DNA from 2 places in the Priestia sp. KCTC 13724 genome. Region 2 is predicted to be linked to the other one. Evidence: riboswitches for the same ligand, from Rfam matches in the RefSeq annotation. Region 2 holds a riboswitch; the other holds the start of a gene.
The links. Region 2 has a riboswitch for thiamine pyrophosphate ahead of thiC (phosphomethylpyrimidine synthase ThiC). Riboswitches for the same ligand answer to the same signal wherever they lie in the genome.
Positions count from the first base shown of each region.

Region 1: another riboswitch for thiamine pyrophosphate. It lies ahead of tenI (thiazole tautomerase TenI); the one in region 2 lies ahead of thiC (phosphomethylpyrimidine synthase ThiC).

Region 1 covers NZ_JBXDLD010000040.1:24,389-29,602, forward strand. Annotated here, with positions in the region: gene AC1UFB_RS06265 (amino acid ABC transporter ATP-binding protein) at 73-807, opposite strand; partial or broken gene AC1UFB_RS06270 (ABC transporter permease subunit) at 835-1,158, opposite strand; gene AC1UFB_RS06275 (amino acid ABC transporter substrate-binding protein) at 1,142-1,954, opposite strand; gene AC1UFB_RS06280 (hypothetical protein) at 2,346-2,546, shown strand; TPP riboswitch at 2,631-2,729, shown strand; gene tenI (thiazole tautomerase TenI) at 2,810-3,436, shown strand; gene thiO (glycine oxidase ThiO) at 3,420-4,547, shown strand; gene thiS (sulfur carrier protein ThiS) at 4,544-4,747, shown strand; gene AC1UFB_RS06300 (thiazole synthase) at 4,753-5,214, shown strand, end outside.
Region 2 covers NZ_JBXDLD010000009.1:6,796-12,009, reverse strand. Annotated here, with positions in the region: gene AC1UFB_RS01165 (VanZ family protein) at 30-473, shown strand; gene thiC (phosphomethylpyrimidine synthase ThiC) at 512-2,278, opposite strand; TPP riboswitch at 2,396-2,508, opposite strand; gene AC1UFB_RS01155 (hypothetical protein) at 2,563-2,850, opposite strand; T-box leader at 3,026-3,268, shown strand; gene brnQ (branched-chain amino acid transport system II carrier protein) at 3,374-4,714, shown strand; gene AC1UFB_RS01145 (undecaprenyl-diphosphate phosphatase) at 4,862-5,214, shown strand, end outside.

The DNA of each region.
Region 1 (5,214 bases), on a different contig from region 2:
TATTATAAAAGACAAAAAGTCAAAAGTATAATGTAATGCAGATAATGAAAAAGACTGCGGTTAAGCAGCCTTTTACTGAATCATATTTAAAAAGCGACGAGTTCGCTCTTCTTTAGGTTTTTGGAAGATCTCTTCTGGTGTTCCACGCTCCATAATAACGCCTTGGTCCATAAAGATTACTTCATCTGCCACTTCGCGAGCAAAGCGCATTTCATGTGTAACCACGACCATGGTCATACCTTCTTTTGCTAAATCTTTCATAGCTTTTAGCACATCACCTACAAGCTCAGGGTCTAAAGCAGATGTAGGCTCATCAAATAGCATGACTTTAGGATCCATAGCCATTGCACGCGCGATACCTACACGCTGCTGTTGTCCTCCTGATAATTGAAATGGATAAAAGTTTACTTTGTCTCCTAGACCAACTTTTTGTAGTAGGGAAACAGCGCGCTCTTTTGCCTTTTGTTTTGGAACACCTTTTACAATAACAGGTCCTTCCATGACATTTTCAAGCGCTGTTTTGTGAGGAAACAAATTGTAGCTTTGAAAAACCATTCCCGTTAAGCTGCGAAAAGACGTTATCTTTTGCTTCGGTAAATTTTTCTCAAAGCTGACTTCTTGGTTATCGATGATGATTTTACCATTAGTAGGAAGTTCCAGTAAGTTTAAACAGCGAAGAAACGTTGTTTTTCCGGAACCTGAAGGACCAATTAGAACCACTACTTTACCTTGCTCTATGTTTAAATCAATTCCTCGCAATACGTGTAAATCATCAAATGATTTATGAAGGTTCGTAATGTTAATCACGCTAATAAACTCCTTTTTTAATGAAAAGCCAATGATTGCAGCAATAAATGGATCAATTGTAATGTCTAGCGTTGGCAATCCATAGAAAATAATAAATAATTGCACAAGTAAAGGTGTCCCACGAATAAGTGACACGTATACGCGCGCAATTATAGTAAATATTTTTATAGAAGATAAGCGACCAAGCGCTGTAAGAATAGCTAAAATAAGGCCTAATACAAATGAAATAAGCGTTAGTGGAATGGTATATTGAATAGCTCCCTCTATCATTGGATAGAGGGAGGATTGAGCGATAGAGAGTAAGCGCTCTGCACGCTCAGGGTCAGTAAAGATACTATTTAGGAGAAACATCTTCACCAAACCATTTCTCAGAAATTTTAGCGTATGTGCCGTCTTCTTGCATATCTGCTAAAGCTTTATTTACTTCTTCCACTAACTTACCGCTATCTTTGCGAAACATTAATCCACTTGCTGATGCGTCTTCTGCTTCATCCACAATTTTTACAGGTGCATTTGGACGCTGCTTTTTATAGTCTAAGAATGATAATTTATCATTAATTGTACCGTCTACACGTTTTGAAACGATTAGTTCTGCTGATTGCGTGAATCCTTCAACACCCACTAGCTCAGCTTCATATTTTTTTGCTAAATCAGCATAGTTACTTGTGAGTGATTGTGCTGATTTTTTACCTTTCATGTCTTCAAATGATTTAACATCATTATTGTCTTCACGAACAACCAGCACCGCTGCAGACTCAATGTATGGGTCAGAGAAGTCGTATTTTTCTTCACGGTCTGGGCGAATTCCAACTTGGTTAGCAATCATGTCAAAGCGCTTTGCGTCTAGACCAGCAAACATTCCATCCCACTGTGTTTCTTTAAATTCAGCTTTCACGCCAAGACGTTTTGCAACTTCTTGTGCAATTTCAACGTCAAAGCCTGTTAGCTTATTAGCGTCGTCATGGAACGTAAATGGAGGATACGTACCTTCTGTTCCAATTGTCAGAACGCCATCCTCTTTTACTTTTTCGTATAAATCTTGATCACTTTTACTTGCGTTATTTGTTTCTTTGTCATTTGAGCCACAAGCTGCTAGGACAACTGTGAACGCTAATAAAAGGAATAAAAATGCAACTGATTTTTTCATTTTTTGTTAAACACCCAGTAATTTGATAGGAATTATATTCCTTGATAGCGTAATTGATATTAAATAAGAAGAAGTTAAAAGTCAATAAAAAAACTTCTAATAGATAGTATGGCTTTTCAATGGGTTTATGTACTTTGTAGACCATCAGAAAAAGGGTGAAGACTAAAAAAGGAAGAGGGGGCTTAGCACATTTAAGATGATTAGTTTAAGGGTAAAAAGGAAAGGGAATAAGTAGATAGCCGATGATACTTTAACAAACGTGACGCTCTTCTCTTATCGTTTTTGGGACAATTGTTTTATTTTGATCAGATATTCCTTACTCATACTCGAAACTTGTTATAATAGAGAGAAGAGCATTGAAATTAGGATTTGAAAAGTGGAGATAAGTTTAATGAGAAAACGTGAAGTATGGAAATATATTTTATTGATTGTAACAATTGCGGGACAAGTCATTAGTTTTATCTTTTTAATGGTCAACAGTATAGCTGCTTTGTTATTCTACGGATTTTATATTTTAACATTTGCCATCTTACTGAGCTCATTTCTGTGGGAAGAGCATAGGGAAAAAGAAAAAGAGCTCGAAGATTATTAGCTCAATACATGAGAAAAATGGTCCAGTAGGTTGTAATCACTCACAAATATGTTATACTTCTAAATGAAAAGTGAAAATATTAGAAAAAATCACTAGGGGAGCCTTTATGGCTGAGACGAAAAATTCGGACCCTTTGAACCTGATCTGGTTTGTACCAGCGTAGGGAAGTGGATGAGCCATGTTTACATAATTAATGCATGCCAAACCACTCTACGTTGTAGAGTGGTTTTTTACGTTTATGTCGAAATAAAGGTGAGGATGCTATGGTACCCAAGTTACACGCTGTGTCAACAGGGAAACAGCCTCTTGAACAGCTTTTGAAAATTATCAGAGACATTGAACCATATGTAGGAGCTATCCATATTCGAGAAAAAGAGCGAACGGCACGAGAGTTAGAAGTGCTTATTGGAGACCTGAAAAAAGAAGTTCCGGCTTCAAAGCTAATTGTTAACGATCGAGTAGATGTAGCTTTTGCTGCTCAAGTCAAAGGTGTGCATTTGGCTTATCACAGTCTAAGTGCTCAAGGAGTAAAAGCACATTTTCAGCAATTGATTGTTGGTAAATCTGTACACAGCGTTAAAGAAGCAAAGGAAGCTGAACAATCAGGCGTCGACTATGTCATTTATGGTCATATCTATCCATCGCAATCAAAACTGGGTCAAACACCTCGGGGACTTGAACAGCTGAAACAAGTCGTTGATTCAGTGCAGATACCGGTAATTGCAATCGGGGGAGTTATGCCTTGCAATGTAAGAGAGGTATTGAGTACAGGGGCACATGGCGTCGCTGTCATGGCTGGTGTATTTAAAGATGAAAACCCGTTACAAGCGGCAAAGGAATACGGTGAACAACTACGAAAGTGGAGTGATACATATGGAGGCACATTATGATGCGCTCGTTATTGGTGGTGGAGTTATTGGAGCTTCAACTGCGTATCAGCTTTCTAAAATGGGGTATAAGGTAGCCATTTTGGAAAAAAATCAGATTGGTTGTGAAGCATCGGGAGCAGCTGCTGGAATATTAGGAGCACAAGCTGAAATTGATGAAGAAGGGCCTCTTTTGGAACTAGCCATTCGAAGTAGAGCACTTTTTCCGAATCTGGTAGCTGAATTAAAAGAAAAAACAAATATTGATGTTGAGCTCATTCAAAAAGGCTTGTTAAAAGTAGCAACAACTGAAGCTGAAGCAAACGTGCTACAAGACAAAGCGGAGCGCCACAGACGGTGGGATTCAGACGTTAGGTGGTTATCTCCTGACGCAGCAAGTGAAGCTGAACCGCTCTTAACCCCTGATACATACGGGGCGATTAGCATCCCAAAAGATGGACAGCTGATGCCAGCTAAGCTAACTCATGCTTTGGCACACGGAGCTTTATACCATCAAGCGGCAATTTATGAGAACTGTCATGTCCATCACTTTATATACGATAACAAAAAGGTAGTTGGCGTTCGGACATCAGCGGGCAACTTTTACAGCGACCAAGTGATGGTAAGTGCAGGTGCTTGGACAAAAGAGCTGGTGGCCGCTATTCATCCAAAGCATCTGTTTCCTATTAAAGGTGAGTGTATATCTCTCACGACGAATCAGCCAAGCATTCAAAAGACTATTTTTTTAGATGAAGGATTTTATATTGTTCCAAAAGCAGGAGGAAGAGTAGTGATTGGAGCTACAAAGCGCGCCCATGATTACACGAAGCACGTATCTGCAGAAGCTATTGAATTTCTAATTAGCAAAGCGATTTCTCTCGTTCCATCACTTGCAAATGCATCGTTTGAAAAAGCATGGGCAGGACTTCGTCCGCAAACAGTAGATGGGTGGCCGTATTTAGGACAGCACCCTGAGCTAGATAATGTTTACTTAGCTTGTGGGCACTACCGAAACGGTATTTTACTAAGTGCGATTACAGGGAAAATTATGGCGGAACAAATGATGGGTGAACATCCAAAACATTCCTTTTTTACGGCTTTTCGCTTACAAAGAGAAATGGAGGGAACGTATTGAACTTAATAATTAATGGGAAAAGCGTTGATATAGATTCCTCAATTCAGACGGTTTCTCAACTATTGGAATCAAGAGATTTACACGAGAAAGTGGTTATTGTCGAGTTAAATAAAAAAATTTTACAAAAGCAAGATCATGAAAAAGCGTTGCTATCAGAAGGCGATTTATTAGAGATTGTTTCATTTGTAGGAGGAGGATGAAAGTTATGTTGAAAATAGGAAAATATGAATTTGCATCTCGTTTGCTTTTAGGTACAGGGAAGTTTCCAGATTACACAACGCAGCGTCAAGCAGTGGAAGAATCAGAAACAGAAATTTTAACATTTGCAGTGAGAAGAATGGATATTTTTGATCAGTCTCAGCCTAACTTACTTGAAGCTCTTGATGTTAAAAGATTTACGCTCTTACCAAATACAGCTGGAGCCAAAAATGCTGAAGAAGCTGTTCGGATTGCAAAGTTGGCAAAAGCATCTGGGCTGTGTGATATGGTCAAGGTTGAAGTAATTGGCTGTGATAAAACGCTATTGCCAGACCCAATTGAAACATTAAAAGCAAGTAAAGAATTGCTAAAAGAAGGATTTACAGTGTTAACGTATACGTCTGATGATGTTGTACTTGCTAGAAGACTCGAGGAATTAGGCGTTCATGCTATTATGCCTGGAGCTTCT
Region 2 (5,214 bases):
CGGTAAGGACAGAGAAGGTGTGGAAAAACATGACGGATAATACAAAGAAAAAAGTAAAACAAGGATTGCTTTTCTTGTTTATTATATATGGTGTGACACTTATTTACGTCACGCTCATTAAAGAAAACGAGCAAGTATATGGGCAAGCTATGAATTTAAGCTTATTTAGTACAATTAAGCTCATGTGGGCCAGTGGAAATCTTGAGCTAGCATTCGTGAACGTAATAGGGAATATTGTAATGTTTGCTCCAATTGGAATGTTTATACCGCTTTTTATGAAATCATTTGACGGATTTATTCAAGTGGTTGTCACAGGGTTCTTAATCAGTTTCACTGTTGAGATTTTACAATATGAGTTAACAGAGCGAGTTTTTGATATTGATGATATTCTGCTAAATTCAATTGGAACACTGGTCGGATGGATTTTAGTTAAGCTGCTCTTTTTCTTTAAAAGACTTATTTTAAAACGATAGACACCGAGATAAGTAGTTGCTTACCTCGGTGCTTTTTATTAAGAATAAAGTTTAGATCCTTTTTCAATAAATTCCTGTGATTTTTCTTTCATGCCTTGTTTAGCGAAATCAACGAGCTGTTTTTCATCCGCTAGTTGTCTAATATCATGAGAAATTCTCATTGAACAGAACTTAGGTCCACACATGGAACAGAAGTGAGCGGTTTTAGCACCTTCTGCTGGTAGTGTTTCATCATGGTATTCTCGAGCTCGGTCAGGATCTAACGATAAATTAAATTGGTCATGCCATCTAAACTCAAATCGAGCTTTTGAAAGTGCGTTATCACGAATTTGGGCACCTGGGTGACCTTTTGCAAGATCAGCAGCATGAGCAGCAATTTTATAGGTAATTACACCTTCGCGAACATCTTCTTTATTCGGGAGGCCTAAATGTTCTTTTGGGGTTACATAACAAAGCATTGCTGTACCAAACCACCCAATCATTGCAGCTCCAATACCAGACGTAATGTGGTCATAGCCCGGTGCTATATCAGTTGTTAGTGGTCCCAGGGTATAGAATGGTGCTTCGTGGCAAACTTCCATTTGTCGGTCAACGTTCTCTTTAATCAGATGCATTGGCACATGTCCAGGACCCTCAATCATTACTTGAACATCATGCTTCCATGCAATTGTTGTTAATTCGCCAAGCGTATCAAGCTCTGCAAATTGAGCTTCGTCGTTCGCATCAGCAATTGAACCAGGGCGCAGGCCATCTCCCAGTGAGATTGAGATATCATATTGCTTACAAATTTCGCAAATCTCTTCAAAGTGTGTATACAAAAAGTTTTCTTGGTGATGTGCTAAGCACCATTGAGCCAAAATGGAACCACCCCGTGAGACAATACCGGTTGTTCGCGTAGCAGTTAGTGGAATATAGCGCAACAGTACGCCTGCATGAATTGTAAAGTAATCAACCCCTTGTTCTGCTTGTTCAATGAGTGTATCACGATAAACCTCCCAAGATAGGTCTTCTGCTATACCATTAACTTTCTCTAAAGCTTGATAGATTGGGACAGTGCCAACAGGAACGGGTGAGTTTCGAATAATCCATTCGCGCGTCTTATGAATGTCTTTACCAGTTGAAAGATCCATAATTGTATCTGCTCCCCACCTTGTAGCCCACGTCATCTTTTCAACTTCATCCTCAATTGATGAATGAACAGCAGAGTTTCCGATATTTGCATTAATTTTCACGTGAAACTTTGTTCCAATAATCATTGGTTCAACTTCTGGGTGGTTAATATTGCAGGGAATGATTGCACGCCCTGCTGCAACTTCTTCACGAATCGTTTCTGCACTCATTTGCTCACGAATTGCGATAAATTCCATTTCAGGCGTGATAATTCCTTTTTTTGCATAATGCATTTGGGTGACGTTTCTGTCATCCTTTGCTTTTTGTGGTGAATAATTAATAAGGGGAAAGCTTTTCGTTTCGTTCCGTTGATCGCCTTCTTTATAGCCGTTATCTCTTGCTTGAACGGTACGGCCAGCATAGGAAAAAGTATCGTTTCGTTCTGCAATCCATGGTTTGCGTAAAGGTGGCAGTCCTTTTTCTAAATCTACACTATAGGCTGGATCGGTGTATACGCCGCTTGTATCGTAAACGCGAACGGGGGTGTTTTGCTCTTCACCGCGGTCGTTTACAGTGGGGGAAAGGTGGATTTCGCGCATCGGTACTTGAATATCACTTCGAGTCCCTTGCACGTATACTTTTTTACTGTTTGGAAACGGCTGTTGCATTGAAATGATTACTTGTTCTTTAGACATACTTATTCCTCCATTATGCTAGTAGATTTTGAGAAAATAAGCTATACCGAACAAAAAAATCGGGCTCTATGTAAGAGCCCGATGGAATAGACAAAAAAGAAAACAGCATAAAACACCGTTCTTTCAAGACTACTTCCCTACGTTGGTATAACCCAAATCAGGTTCAGAGGGTTAAAGAGCACAATAACTCTTCTCTCAGTCTGTGTAATCAGACACCCCTAGTAGAAAATCATTTAATTGACGACTTCATTCTACCATCATTAGGGGAAAATGCAAGCGGTTATTTATCTTTTTGCTGCTTCAAATGCAATAACAATAGCGGTAATAATATGCATAACCATTCCCACAACTGGGATTACGCCGACAAATGATGTCACCATCCCCAAAATATTTCCGTAAGCTGAACGACCTTCTTTATGAGATAAAAATAGAGCAATTGCATGCAGGAAAAAAGCAAATACTAAAGGTCCCCATGAAAAGCTTATGATGAATGCACCACCAATTAGAGGAATACCTAAAAATGCTTCATACCCAGCCGTTAGCCATTTCATAACACGTACATTTCCGCTCATGTATAAGAGCCTCCTATTAAGTAATGTAGTAGTATATACGAACGAATTAGCTATAGAAGTTTCATTTTATAGACTGACTATTAATGGGGAAAAATATAATTGATAAAATATTTTAATTTTTGTATACAAATCTTAAAAGTTTTGTTAGAATATTTTTATTCAATTAAAACACCTTATAAATTCGTTGAAGAGAACGAGTAGGTTATGAAAACTGTTCCCCAGAGAGCTAACGTTTGCTGAAAGTTAGCGTACAGTTCCTAGCTGAAAATCATCTCTGAGAAAATATGCTGAAGCCTTATAGTAAGTATATTCGGACGTCCACCGTTAGAAGGAACACGTATGAACACGTACGTTGGCGAGTGCTGCTGTTTTTAGCAGAACGAGGGTGGTAACGCGAGAATTATATCTCGTCCCTTTTTAGGGACGGGATTTTTTTGTGTATAAAAAGGAGTGATTCGAGTGGAAAGTGATATTGACATTAGACAGAAAAATCAGAAATACAAACAATCTAGGAGGAACTCACATGAATGCTTTATCAAGAAAAGATACACTGTTTATTAGTTTAATGCTATTCTCATTATTTTTTGGAGCAGGAAACTTAATTTTCCCTCCATTTTTAGGACAGTCTGCTGGAAGTGAATTGTGGCCAGCTGTTACAGGCTTCATTTTATCGGCTGTGGGGCTACCAATCCTGGGTGTCATTGCTGTAGCAAAATCAAATGGTCTTCATTCATTAGCAAACCGAGTCCACCCAGTTTTCGCCGTTGTATTTACGGTCATGATTTACTTAGCAATTGGACCTTTTTTAGGAATCCCACGAGCAGGAAGCTTAGCATTTGAAATGGGCGTACAGCCTTTTTTACCTGAAGGAGTAAATGTAAAAGCCGCGCTGTTTGGATATACGTTTTGTTATTTTGCACTTGCTTACTGGTTAGCTTTAAAGCCTTCAAAGCTTGTTGACCGCTTTGGGAAAGTATTAACGCCAGTTTTATTAGTTCTTATTTCACTTATTTTTATTCGTGCCCTTTCTTATCCTTTTGAGCCGGCTGGTCAACCTGCAGGTAATTATGTCACAAAAGCATTCGCTACTGGATTTACCGATGGTTATGCGACCATGGATACAATCGCTGCGCTAAACTTTGGAATTGTCATTGCAATGGCTTTGAAGCAAAAAGGAATGACTAGTGCGAAAAGTATTATGTCATCATCCATTCGTGCAGGAGTAATTGCAGGAACGTTGCTAGCTATTATTTATCTTATGCTGGCATATTTAGGATCTGTTAGTCATGCCAATGCAGCAAATGGAGCAATAACGTTAACGAACATTGTATTTACGCTTTTTGGACCGTTCGGAGCTGTTCTATTAGGAGTTGTATTTACGCTAGCGTGTTTAACAACTTCTGTTGGATTATTAACCTCATGCAGTCAGTATTTTGAGCAATTAGTACCGAAAGTATCATATAAGGTTTGGGTTAGTACAATTGCCGTATTTAGTTTACTTGTTGCAAACTTAGGATTAACCATGATTCTAAAAATTTCAGTTCCAGTTTTAACAGCTATTTACCCTGTTGCTATTATGCTAATTGTTCTATCATTAACGAATTCTTTAATCAAAGGAAAGCAAGGTGTATATGCTTTATCTATTTTATTCGTTGGAATTGTAAGCGTAACGGACGCTTGTCTTCAGTCAGGGTTAAACTTAGGTGCTTGGGGGGAACTTGTAAAGACTTTGCCATTGTATAACACAGGATTTGGTTGGTTAGTACCAGCAATCGCTGGGGCTATGGGCGGTTATCTTCTTAGCTTATATAATCTAAAAGGTAAAGTAGTTCACTCAAAACAAGTTAAATCATATAGTAAATAAGATTGTCCATAAAAAAGCCCAAATGGGCTTTTTTTGTTCTTCAAATAAAGATTGTGTTTTTATCAGCAAACAATTATGATAAAAAGCGAATATTCACGTTTGCTATGAAGATGAAAAAATTATGTAATCTTGAAAGGTAGAGTAAAAATGTGGGAAATTATTGTTGCGATTATTTTAGGAATTGTAGAAGGTCTAACTGAATTTGCGCCTGTATCATCGACCGGACACATGATTATTGTAGATGATTTATGGCTGAATTCAAAAGAACTATTTTCACCAGAGGTTGCTAATACATTTAAGATTGTCATTCAATTAGGCTCGATCCTAGCCGTTGTTGTTTTGTTTAGAAATCGTTTTATTAATCTATTAGGGTTAAATCGTAAAAATGAGAAATATGAACAGGTAACAAATCGATTAAAGCTTTCTCAAGTTATCGTTGGTTTGCTTCCGGCAGCTGTATTAGGATTCTTATTTGAAGATTTTATTGACAAGCATTTGTT